Regions from separate parts of the Pseudomonas sp. LS44 genome, predicted to be linked through region 1. Evidence: predicted binding sites of a transcription regulator. Region 1 holds the regulator's gene; each other region holds the start of a gene.

Region 1 (4,124 bases):
CGCCGACAAACTTGGCGGCAGCGCGGGCATGCAGGCCGAGCTTGTTGATGATGGTGATCTCACAGACGGGCATCGCGGCAAAAATCCTTAGCTAAGGTCGCGGTGGCGAACCTGAACGTTCTTCAGATGTTGGAGTGACTGACCGAGGCGTTCGGCCAGATAGACCGAGCGGTGGTGACCACCGGTGCAGCCGATGGCGATTGTCACATAGGCACGGTTGCTGGCGGCAAAACGCGGCAGCCATTTGGTCAGGTAGGCGTAGATATCCTGATACATCTCTTCCACATCGGGCTGCGCGCTGAGGTAGTCGATGACTTCCTGCTCAAGTCCGGAGTGCTCACGCAGCTCTGGCTTCCAATAGGGATTGGGCAGGCAGCGCACATCGAACACCAGATCGGCATCGACCGGCATGCCGCGCTTGAAGCCGAAAGACTCGACCAGAAAGGCGGTGCCGGGCTCAGGTTTGTTCAGCAGGCGCAGCTTTAGGCTGTCGCGCAACTGATAAAGGTTGAGGTGGCTGGTATCGATGCGCAGATCGGCGAGGTCGGCAATCGGCCCGAGCAATGTGGACTCATCGGCGATCGCCTCTGCGAGTGGGCGGCGCTCGTTGGTTAGCGGGTGACGGCGACGGGTTTCCGAGAAGCGCTTGAGCAGTACCTCCTCGTCGGCATCCAAATACAGCACGTCGCAATTGATAAACCGGGCGCGGACTTCGTTCAGCAGCTCCGGGAAGCGCTCGAGTTGGCTGGGCAAGTTGCGCGCATCTATGGATACCGCGACCAGCGGCTCGATCAATTCGGTATGCAACAACGAGCGCTCGGCAAGCTCGGGAAGCAACCCGGCGGGAAGATTGTCGATGCAATAGAAACCGTTGTCCTCAAGGACATCGAGGGCGGTGCTCTTGCCTGAGCCGGAGCGGCCGCTGACGATGATCAAGCGCATGAGGAGGGCTTCCTTAGGAACCGTTCTGAACGTCTACAACCACTTGGTATAGGTTGTCGCTACTTTGCGCATGACGCAGACGCTCACGTACTTCGTTGCGATCGAGCATGCTGGCGATCTGCCGCAGCAATTCGAGGTGTTCGTCGGTAGCCGCTTCCGGTACCAGCAGTACAAATAGCAAGTCGACTGGGGCGCCATCGATGGCGTCGAAATCGACTGATGCTTCCAGGCGCAATACCGCGCTGATCGGAGCAGTACAGCCTGGCAACCGGCAATGGGGAATGGCGATGCCGTTACCGAAGCCGGTGGAGCCGAGTTTTTCACGGGCCACCAGACTTTCAAAGATGTCCTGGCCATCGAGGTCGGGCAGTTCGCGAGCGACCAGGTTGGCGATTTGTTCCAGTACGCGTTTTTTACTGCCACCCGGCACGTTCACCAGGGAACGGCCGGGGGTCAGGATGTTTTCAAGTCGAATCATGGGAAGGAAGGTTATTAGCGAGCCGTAGCGCCTTGCAGGCGACCTAGCTGCTTCTCCTTATATTTGATGAGTTGGCGATCGAGCTTATCGGTAAGCAGATCGATCGCGGCGTACATGTCTTCGTGTTCGGCGTTGGCGACGATTTCGCCGCCGGCGATGTGCAGAGTCGCTTCGATTTTCTGTTTGAGCTTCTCGACCTCCATGATGACCTGCACATTGGTGATCTTGTCGAAGTGGCGCTCCAATCGTCCGAGTTTCTCGGCGACATAGTCGCGCATGGCGTCGGTCACATCCAGTTGATGTCCACTGATGTTGACTTGCATACCGCGTTCTCCTTATTGCCGTGTGTAAGAACAGGCTAACGGGCCTGTAACCGGAACACTTTGGCTTGGATCAATGTTCCGTCACATCAGTCGCTTGCGTTCGCTGGAGGGGGCTATTCCGAGGGATTCACGGTATTTGGCGACGGTGCGACGGGCCACTTGAATGCCCTGTGCTTCCAGTAAACCAGCGATCTTGCTGTCGCTCAACGGCTTTTTCGCATTTTCCGCGGCGACCAGTTTTTTGATGATTGCGCGGATCGCGGTAGACGAGCATTCGCCGCCTTCGGAGGTACTGACGTGGCTGGAGAAGAAATATTTCAGCTCGTAAATACCGCGTGGGGTATGCATGAATTTCTGTGTGGTGACCCGTGAAATGGTCGATTCATGCATGCCAACGGCTTCGGCGATGTCGTGCAGAACCAGCGGTTTCATCGCTTCGTCGCCATAGTCGAGGAAGCCGCGTTGATGTTCGACGATCTGCGTGGCGACCTTCATCAGCGTTTCGTTGCGGCTTTGCAGGCTCTTGATAAACCAGCGCGCTTCCTGCAACTGATTGCGCATGAAGGTGTTGTCGGCACTAGCGTCGGCGCGTTTCACGAAGCCGGCGTATTGCGGGTTGACCCGCAAGCGCGGCATGGCTTCCTGGTTGAGCTCCACCAGCCAGCGATCGTTGTGTTTGCGCACGATGACATCCGGCACCACATATTCCGGCTCACTCGATTCGATCTGCGAGCCCGGGCGCGGATTAAGGCTTTGAATCAGTTCGATGATTTGGCGCAGCTCGTCTTCTTTCAAGCGCATGCGACGCATCAGTTGGCTGTAATCGCGCCCCCCGAGCAGATCGAGATAGTCGCTCGCCAGGCGTTGAGCCTCGCTCAGCCAGGGGGTCTTTGCTGGCAGCTGGCGCAATTGCAGCAGCAGGCATTCGCTGAGGTCGCGTGCACCGATGCCGGCGGGTTCGAACTGCTGGATGCGGTGCAGCACCGCTTCGATTTCATCGAGTTCGATATCCAGTTCCGGATCGAAGGCTTCCAGCACTTCCTGCAGGGTTTCGTCCAGATAACCCTGATTGTTGATGCAATCGATCAGGGTAACGGCGATCAGGCGATCTTTATCGGACATCGGCGCCAGGTTGAGCTGCCAGAGCAGGTGGGTCTGCAGGCTCTCGCCGGATGAGGTGCGGGTGGTGAAATCCCACTCGTCATCATCGTTGCTGGGCAGGCTGCTGGCGCTCGTCTGGTAGACATCTTCCCAGGCGGTATCGACGGGCAACTCGCTGGGTATGCGTTCGTTCCACTCGCCTTCTTCGAGATTCTCGGGCGACGAGTTGGTTTCCTGATAGCTGGTTTCGCTAAACGATTCGGCCTGTTCCGGCGTGGAATTCTGAGTGTCAGCGCCATTGGCCAGCGGATCGGTGTTGTCGAAATCCTCGCCTTCTTCCTGGCGCTCCAGCATCGGGTTGGATTCCAGAGCTTCCTGAATCTCTTGCTGGAGATCCAGGGTGGATAGCTGGAGGAGGCGGATGGCCTGTTGCAGCTGCGGTGTCATCGTCAGCTGCTGGCCCATCTTAAGGACTAGCGATGGTTTCATGGCAGGGGCTTAGTACCTTGTTCGCCGGCGCAGGGCGCCATCCACTACAGGGCGCGAGGCGCCGTTAGGAAGCAAATTATATGCCCAAGCTTTGGGTGTTTTTCTAGTCCGTTGTTTGCTTCCCGGTAATTTGCCGCGTTACAGGCGGAATTCATGCCCCAGGTAGACTTCCTTGACCAACTGGTTGGCCAGGATCGTCTCGGCATCGCCCTCGGCGATCAATTGGCCGTCATTGACAATGTAGGCGGTTTCGCAGATGTCCAAAGTCTCGCGCACGTTGTGATCGGTGATCAAAACGCCAATGCCTTTGGCTTTAAGGTGATGAATGATTTGCTTGATGTCGCCTACCGAAATGGGGTCGACCCCGGCGAACGGTTCATCGAGCAGGATGAATTTCGGTGCGGTGGCCAGCGCTCGGGCGATTTCCACCCGGCGGCGCTCGCCACCAGACAGGCTCATGCCGAGGTTGTCGCGGATATGGCTGATATGGAATTCCTGCAGCAGGCTTTCCAGCTCTTTGCGGCGTCCGGCGCGGTCGAGTTCCTGGCGAGTTTCGAGGATCGCCATGATGTTGTCGGCAACCGACAGCTTGCGAAAAATTGATGCTTCCTGCGGCAGATAGCCAATACCGGCGCGAGCGCGACCGTGCATCGGCAGGTGCGTGACGTCTTGTTGGTCGATGCGCACGCGGCCCTGATCAGCGCCCACCAGGCCGACAATCATGTAGAAACAGGTGGTTTTGCCAGCGCCGTTGGGGCCGAGCAAGCCAACGATCTGCCCACTTTCGATGG
Region 2 (4,124 bases), 1.9 Mb from region 1:
GGTGGAGCGCATCGTCAACATGAACTGGGAAGAAATCCTGCCGCCGCCCAAAGGCACGGGCCGCGATCACTACCTGACCGCCGTCACCCGTCTGGATCAGCAATTGGTGGAAATCATCGACGTGGAGAAGATCCTCGCCGAAGTAGCGCCGACCTCTGAGCATATTTCCGCGGGCATCATCGACCAGGAAACCCAGAGCAAGGCGCCGAGCAAGCGGGTCCTGATCGTCGACGACTCGTCGGTGGCGCGTAAGCAGGTGATGCGTTGCCTGCAAACGGTGGGCGTTGAGGTCGTTGCGCTGAATGATGGCCGCGAGGCGCTGGAATACTTGCGCGCTATGGTCGACGAAGGTCGGCTACCCGAGGAAGAGCTATTGATGTTGATCTCCGACATCGAGATGCCGGAGATGGATGGCTACACCCTGACGGCAGAAATTCGCCACGACCCGCGCATGCAGAAGCTGCATATCCTCCTGCATACTTCGCTTTCCGGGGTATTCAACCAAGCCATGGTGAAGAAGGTCGGCGCGGACGATTTCCTCGCCAAATTCCGCCCCGACGATTTGGCGTCGCGGGTGGTTGAACGCATCAAGGTAGCGGATGAAAGCTGAAGGTCTGGCTTTCGGAGATAAGTATGTTTGGTAAGGCGGCCTCAGTGTCTTCAGGTAATGTGGATTTCGAACAGTTCCGGATTTTTCTGGAAAAAGCCTGCGGCATTTTGTTGGGCAGCAATAAGCAGTATCTGGTGTCCAGTCGGCTGAACAAGCTGATGGAGCAGCACAGCATCAAGAGCCTCGGCGAACTGGTGCAGCGTATGGAGGGGCAGCCCCGCAGCGGGCTGCGTGAGCTGGTGGTGGACGCCATGACCACCAACGAAACCCTGTGGTTTCGCGATACCTATCCGTTTGACGTACTGAAAAGCCGCGTTCTGCCGGAGCTGCTGAAGACCAATCCTACCCAACGGCTGCGCATTTGGTCGGCGGCCGCCTCGTCGGGGCAGGAGCCGTATTCGTTGTCCATGGCGATCGATGAGTTCGAGCGCAGCAACCTTGGGCAGCTGCGCGGCGGCGCGCAGATTCTCGGCACCGATCTGTCCAGCTCGATGCTGCAAGCCTGTAAGACCGGCGAGTACGACAGCTTGGCGATTGGCCGGGGCTTGTCGCAGGAGCGTTTGCAGCGGTACTTCGACAACACTGCGCCTGGGCGCTGGGCGGTCAAGCCGGCGATCCGCAATCGGGTCGAGTTCCGCCCGCTCAACCTGCTCGACAGCTATGCGGTGCTGGGCAAGTTCGACATCGTGTTCTGCCGCAACGTGCTGATTTACTTTTCCGCGGAAGTGAAGAAGGACATCCTGCTGCGCATTCATGCCACGCTGAAGCCGGGCGGCTATCTGTTCCTCGGTGCATCGGAAGCGCTGAACGGCTTGCCGGATCATTACCAGATGGTCCAGTGCAGCCCGGGGATCATCTACAAGGTGAAGTGATTCGTACGTACATATAGAAGGAGGCCTAGGCCTCCTTTTTTTCGCCCCGGATTTCATCCGGGCTACGGTGCTGTGTAGGAGCGAATTCATTCGCGAACAGGGGCAACTCGAGCGGCCCCATCGCAAATGAATTCGCTCCTACAGATCCGTAGATGGGTTGAGCGAAGCGATACCCATCGCCGCGCCGTGATCGGCACAGGGGCGGCAATGCTCGCTGTCGAGCTTGCCGGGAGGCGGAAAAGGCTTGCCGCTTGATGCGGCAATGCACCAGTAATATCTATCTATATCATTGAAAAATAAGCAAAAAATAAAATGGCACGCGCCTTGCTATATCTCTGGCAGGAAAACCAGATAAGCCACTTGGCAAGGTTCGTTGACCATGAGCATCAGTTTCGACAAAGCCCTCGGGATTCATGAAAAAGCACTCGGCTTCCGCGCCCAGCGCGCCGAAGTGCTGGCCAACAACATCGCCAATGCCGACACGCCGAATTACAAGGCGCGTGATCTGGATTTCGCTTCGGTGCTCGCTGAGCAAAGCGAGAAGACCCAGCGCGGCACCTTTCAGCTGAATCGCACCAACAGCCAGCACATCGACGCGCAGGGCATCGGCATGGCCGACGCTGCGCTGCAGTACCGCACGCCGATGCAGCCGTCGATCGACCAGAACACTGTGGACGCGCAGCTCGAGCAAGCCAATTACGCGGAAAACTCGGTGCAGTTCCAATCCAGCTTCACGCTGCTCAACAGCAAGTTCAAAGGGCTGATCACCGCCCTGCGCGGCGAATAAGGGAGACCTCTGCCATGTCACTAGCCAGTGTTTTCAATATCGCCGGAACCGGCATGAGCGCCCAGAGCACTCGCCTGAACACCATTTCCAGCAACATCGCCAACGCCGAGAGCGTGTCGTCCAGCGTCGATCAGACCTACCGCGCCCGCCATCCGGTGTTTGCCACCATGTTCCAGAGCTCGCTGAGCGGCAGCGGCGACCGTGGCTCGCTGTTCGCCGACCAGGACCAGTCCGGTGCCGGCGTGCAGGTGCTCGGCGTGATCGAAGACCAGAGCACCCTGACGCCGCGCTACGAGCCGAAGCATCCGGCTGCCGACGACAACGGCTACGTCTATTACCCGAACGTCAACGTGGTCGAGGAGATGGCTGACATGATTTCTGCCAGCCGTGCCTTCCAGACCAATACCGAAATGATGAACACCGCCAAGCAGATGATGCAAAAAGTCCTGACCCTGGGTCAGTAACAGGCCGTTGAAAAATGTAGGCGAGGCAGCCGAGACAAGGCAAAAACGGCCGAAAAAGCGCAGTTTACGTGTTGTAAATGAGCATTTTGAGGCCGTTTTTAACGCCGTATCGGCAACGTAGGTAGTTTTCCAACGGCCTGGTAAGGCGCACGAGGAAGAATCATGAGCACAGATGGCGTAAGCGGTGTCGGCAGTTCGGCGCTGGACCAGTACCAGATCAAGAGCGAAACCAAGTCCAAGGAACTCGGCAAGAACGAGTTTCTCAATCTGCTGGTGGCGCAGCTGAACAACCAGAACCCGCTGGAGCCGCAAGGCAACGGCGAGTTCATCGCCCAACTGGCGCAGTTCAGCCAGGTGGAGGGCGTGGAGAAGCTCAACGACAGCATGAGTTCGTTGCTCTCCGGCTACCAGTCCTCGCAGGCGCTGCAGGCATCCTCGCTGGTCGGCCGCAAGGTGATCGTGCCGAGCGACAAGGCTGTGGTCGATACCAGCGAGACCTTCAAGGCCAGCGCGGTGTTGCCGGTTTCCAGCAGCAACGTCTACGTCAACGTCTACGACAGCGCCGGCACGGTAGTGAACCGCGTCAACCTTGGTCAGCAGGAGGCCGGCAATGTCAGCTTCATGTGGGACGGCAAGGATTCGAACGGCAATATTTTGCCGCCCGGCACCTACAAGTTCGAAGCGCAGGCGGTTTACGGCACCGAAACCAAGGGGCTGTACACCATGCTGCCGGCCAACGTCGACAGCGTCACCCTGGCCCAGAACGGCGGCGAATTGATGCTCAACCTGGCGGGAATCGGCAGCGTTGCGCTCTCCCAGGTCCAGGTCATCGGTCAGTAATTCACAGAATCAGCGTTTGCTGGAGTCGCCGGACTTACCGGCCAAGGAGTCTTGAATGGCGTTCAATATCGGTCTCAGCGGTCTGCGGGCTGCCACCAGTGACCTCAACGTTACCGGCAACAACATCGCCAACGCCGGCACGGCGGGCTTTAAGCAGTCGCGCGCGGAATTCGCTGACGTGTATGCCGCCTCGGTACTCGGCACCGGGTCCAACCCGCAGGGCAGCGGCGTGCTGCTCGCCAACGTGTCGCAGCTGTTCAACCAGGGCAACATCAACTACACGCAGAACGCCCTGGACCTGGCCATCAACGGCAACGGTTTCTTCGTCACCAGCAATGGCGGCGACGTCGGCTATACCCGGGCTGGCTACTTCGGTACCGACCGCGACGGCTATGTGACCAACAACTTCGGCTATCGCCTGCAGGGCAATACCGTCGACGGCAATGGCAATATCCAGAGCGGCGTGGTGGGCGATCTGCGTATCGAAACCTCCAACCAGGCGCCGAAAGCCAGCAGCCGCTTGACCCAGAACTTCAACCTGAACTCCGCGC
Region 3 (4,124 bases), 1.1 Mb from region 1:
GTGGCCGGACTCCATGGGTTCGCGCAGGACCTCGAGCACCTTGCGATCGAATTCCGGCAATTCGTCGAGAAACAATACGCCTTGGTGCGCCAGGGTGATTTCCCCCGGCTGCGGCCGGCTGCCCCCGCCGACCAGGGCCGGGCCGGAGGCGCTGTGGTGCGGCTGACGAAACGGTCGCTGCGGCCAGGCTTCCAGCGGGGCATGGCTGGCCACCGAATGAATCGCCGCGACCTCCAGCGCTTCAGCTTCATCGAGGGGCGGCAGCAGCCCGGGCAGGCGACTGGCCAACAGGGTTTTGCCGGTGCCGGGCGGGCCGCTGAGCAGCAGGTTATGCCCGCCACTGGCGGCGACCAACAGGGCGCGCTTGGCCGAGTGCTGGCCCTGCACTTCGGCCAGGTCCGGATACGGCGGGGTGCGCCGCAGCAGGCCCTGGGCCTGATAGGGCATTAGCGGCTGGCTGCCATTGAGGTGTGCGGCGAGTTCCAACAGGTGGTCGACGGCCAGCACCTTGAGACCCGAGGCCAGGCTGGCTTCCTCGGCATTCGCCCGCGGCACGATCAGCGTGTGCCCCGCCGCGCGCGCGGCCAGCGCCGCCGGCAGCACGCCCTGGACTGCGCGTACCGCGCCGGACAGCGCCAGTTCGCCAAGACACTCGAGCTCGCCAAGCGCCTCGCCAGGCACCTGGCCGCTGGCGGCGAGAATCCCGAGGGCGATGGCCAAATCGAAACGTCCACCGTCTTTGGGCAGGTCGGCAGGAGCCAGGTTGAGGGTGATGCGGCGGGGCGGGAAATCGAAGCCGGAGTTGAGGATCGCGCTGCGCACGCGGTCCTTGCTTTCCTTCACGCTGGTTTCCGGCAGGCCGACCAGGGCCAGCGACGGCAAGCCGTTGGCCAAATGGGCTTCGACGCTGACGGCGGGCGCTTCGACGCCCACCAGGGCACGGCTGTGAACAATAGCCAGGGACATGATCACTCCTTGATCGGTCCCGCCGGCGGGCCGGCGGATAGGTAGCTACTGCGCGTCTACGCAGCATTGAATCGGTGTCGCTCAATACCTGTCGCGGTTACCCGAGCGCGGCTCCTGCGCCGAGCAAGCGATCAGCTGGCGGGCGGATTCTGCTTGGCTTCCAACTCGGCAACTTTCGCTTCCAAGGCTTCCAGGCGACTACGGGTGCGCGCCAGAACGGCCATTTGACTATCGAATTCGTCGCGGCTGACCAAATCCAGTTTGCTGAAGGCACTTTGCAGTAAGGCCTTGAACTGGCTTTCGATCTCGGTGTGGGGAAGTGGGCCTTCACTGCTGAACAGCCGGGCGGCTTGGCTAGCGAGGGCATCGAGAAAGGCTTTGGGTGGCAGCATGCGCGCGGCTCCGGTGGCGAGCGGCGCAGTGTAGCACGTGCCCTGATGCGGCTTTTTGCGCACGGTTAAGGAGCAACTAGAGGGGAGTGGTCGCACCATTGTTGTGCGGTAAACATAGCCGTATACCCGCGTCAAACCTATGAATCTGCGCTAAACAACTGAAAAGCTTCTTTTTTGTCGAGCTGGCAAGGTTTCTGCTTAGTCGCCTGTGACGCATGCACCGATGCAGATCGGGAAAGGTGAAACGGGGAGTTGTTTCGCCCATAACGATTGGTTGTTGTTGGAGTGGCCGAACTGGGCGCCCGACGCGTTACAAAGCCAGACACTGCGCTTAGACTTGAACCGGGTTCGTTTTTCCTGGGGCGAGTCCACCAAAAACGGGAGAAAGTTTCATGAAGCTAGTCACTGCCATCATCAAGCCGTTCAAGCTCGACGACGTGCGTGAGTCGTTGTCCGAGATCGGCGTGCAAGGCATCACTGTCACTGAAGTCAAAGGCTTCGGGCGTCAGAAGGGCCACACCGAGTTGTATCGCGGCGCCGAATACGTTGTTGATTTCCTGCCTAAGGTAAAGATCGATGTGGCGATTGCCGACGATCAACTCGATCGCGTGATCGAGGCCATCACCAAGGCGGCCAACACCGGCAAGATCGGTGACGGCAAGATCTTCGTGGTCAATCTGGAACAGGCCATTCGTATCCGTACCGGCGAAACCGGCACAGACGCAATCTAAAAAGCCGCCGAACCCAACGCCCCAGGAGAAAACAATATGACTCTGCGTAAATTCGCAGGGCTAGGAGCCCTGTTGTCCCTCGTTACCCCCGGCCTGGCCATGGCCGCCGACGAGGTTGTGCTAAATAGCGGTGATACCGCGTGGATGCTCACGGCCACCGCTCTTGTCCTGTTCATGACTATCCCCGGCCTGGCGCTGTTCTACGGCGGCATGGTGCGTTCCAAGAATATTCTGTCGGTAATGATGCAGTGCTTCGCCATCACCGGTCTGATCAGTGTCCTGTGGGTCATCTATGGCTACAGCATCGCGTTCGATACCACTGGCATGGAGCAGGGCGTCGTTAACTTCAACTCCTTCGTCGGCGGTTTCGGCAAGGCGTTCCTCGCCGGCCTGACTCCGGCCAGCCTGACCATGGCCTTCCCGGAAAGCGTGTTCATCGTCTTCCAGATGACCTTCGCCATCATCACCCCGGCGCTGATCGTCGGTGCCTTCGCCGAGCGCATGAAGTTCTCCGCCATGCTGATCTTCATGGCCGTGTGGTTCACCCTGGTCTATGCACCGATCGCGCACATGGTCTGGTCCGGCAACGGCGGCCTGATGTGGGACTGGGGCGTGCTGGACTTCGCCGGCGGCACCGTGGTGCACATCAACGCTGGTATCGCCGGTCTGGTGGCCTGCCTGGTGCTGGGCAAGCGTAAAGGCTACCCGACCACCCCGATGGCCCCGCACAACCTCGGTTTCACCCTGATCGGCGCCGCCATGCTGTGGATCGGCTGGTTCGGCTTCAATGCCGGCTCCGCGGTCGCTGCCAACGGCACCGCCGGCATGGCCATGCTGGTTACTCAGATCGCCACTGCTGCTGCCGCTTTGGGCTGGATGTTTGCCGAGTGGGTCACCCACGGTAAGCCGAGCGCCCTGGGCATCGCCTCCGGTGTGGTCGCCGGTCTGGTCGCCATCACCCCGGCGGCTGGTACTGTCGGCCCGATGGGCGCCCTGGTGATCGGTCTGGCTGCAGGCGTGATCTGCTACTTCTGCGCCACCAGCCTGAAGCGCAAGCTGGGCTACGACGACTCCCTGGATGCCTTCGGCGTCCACGGTATCGGTGGCATCATCGGCGCGCTGCTGACTGGCGTGTTCGCGGCACCGGCCCTGGGCGGCTTCGGCACCGTGACCGACATCGGCGCGCAAGTGTTCATCCAGTTCAAAGGCGTGGCCTTCACCGTGGTCTACACCGCCATCGTCACCTTCGTGATCCTCAAGGTGCTGGATCTGGTGATGGGGCTGCGGGTTAACGAAGAAGAAGAAACCGTCGGTCTCGACCTCGCTCAGCACAACGAGCGTGGCTACAACCTGTAAGGTTCGCGGCTCGTCCAAAGCGCCCGGCTCATGCCGGGCGTTTTGCATTTTATGGCAAGCGCTCAGGCAATGCCGAACTGAACTTGATCAAATCCAAAGCTCTGGTATGCGGCTCTTTGCTTTTTCCGGCGGCGCGCTAGAATGCGCGCGAAGTGGAGGACGGTATGTGGCAGCAGCGCTTGATCCACTTGCCGCCGCGCTCGCGCGGCTTTCATCTGATCACCGAAGAAATAACGGCGGCACTTTCGGAACTGCATGTCTGTCGAATCGGTCTGTTGCACCTGTGGTTGCGCCATACCTCGGCTTCGCTGACGGTCAACGAGAATGCTGATCCAGCGGTACGCCGTGATTTCGAGCGATTCTTCAATCGCCTGGCACCGCAACAGGCCAGCGATTACGAACATGATGACGAAGGTCCGGACGATTTGCCGGCGCACTTCAAAGCCAGCCTGTTGGGCTGCCAGTTGAGTCTGCCGATCAGCGGTGGGCGCCTGGCGCTAGGAACCTGGCAAGGAATCTATCTGGGCGAGCATCGCGATCACGCGAGCGGGCGCCAGATTCTTGCCACGCTACATGGCGAGGCAATTTGAATTTTTCCGGCGACGTTCTATAGCGTACGTAGCTGGTCTATAACTAACCTGCTTTTCGCAAGGGCTGAGGTTGAATATGAGCGATGAAG

Evidence for each region. The regulator sigma-54, encoded in region 1, starts transcription at its own class of promoters, with help from an activator protein. The targets are predictions, from matches to a motif close to ANTGGCATNNANNTTGCTNT.
Region 2: flgB (flagellar basal body rod protein FlgB) is a predicted target of sigma-54. The motif match lies at 1,794-1,813, and genes of this name have one in related genera.
Region 3: glnK (P-II family nitrogen regulator) is a predicted target of sigma-54. The motif match lies at 1,540-1,559, and genes of this name have one in related genera.

Annotation. Positions count from the first base shown of each region.
Region 1 is NZ_CP102830.1:893,502-897,625, forward strand. Features, by position in the region: gene NVV93_RS03940 (HPr family phosphocarrier protein) at 1-73, opposite strand, end outside; gene rapZ (RNase adapter RapZ) at 88-942, opposite strand; gene ptsN (PTS IIA-like nitrogen regulatory protein PtsN) at 956-1,420, opposite strand; gene hpf (ribosome hibernation-promoting factor, HPF/YfiA family) at 1,435-1,743, opposite strand; gene NVV93_RS03960 (RNA polymerase factor sigma-54) at 1,825-3,333, opposite strand; gene lptB (LPS export ABC transporter ATP-binding protein) at 3,472-4,124, opposite strand, start outside.
Region 2 is NZ_CP102830.1:2,770,440-2,774,563, reverse strand. Features, by position in the region: gene NVV93_RS12320 (chemotaxis protein CheV) at 1-610, shown strand, start outside; gene cheR (protein-glutamate O-methyltransferase CheR) at 655-1,482, shown strand; gene flgB (flagellar basal body rod protein FlgB) at 1,862-2,269, shown strand; gene flgC (flagellar basal body rod protein FlgC) at 2,284-2,733, shown strand; gene flgD (flagellar hook assembly protein FlgD) at 2,896-3,573, shown strand; gene NVV93_RS12295 (flagellar hook protein FlgE) at 3,629-4,124, shown strand, end outside.
Region 3 is NZ_CP102830.1:4,284,406-4,288,529, reverse strand. Features, by position in the region: gene NVV93_RS19290 (YifB family Mg chelatase-like AAA ATPase) at 1-966, opposite strand, end outside; gene NVV93_RS19285 (accessory factor UbiK family protein) at 1,098-1,358, opposite strand; gene glnK (P-II family nitrogen regulator) at 1,751-2,089, shown strand; gene NVV93_RS19275 (ammonium transporter) at 2,126-3,445, shown strand; gene NVV93_RS19270 (secondary thiamine-phosphate synthase enzyme YjbQ) at 3,610-4,035, shown strand; gene sutA (transcriptional regulator SutA) at 4,112-4,124, shown strand, end outside.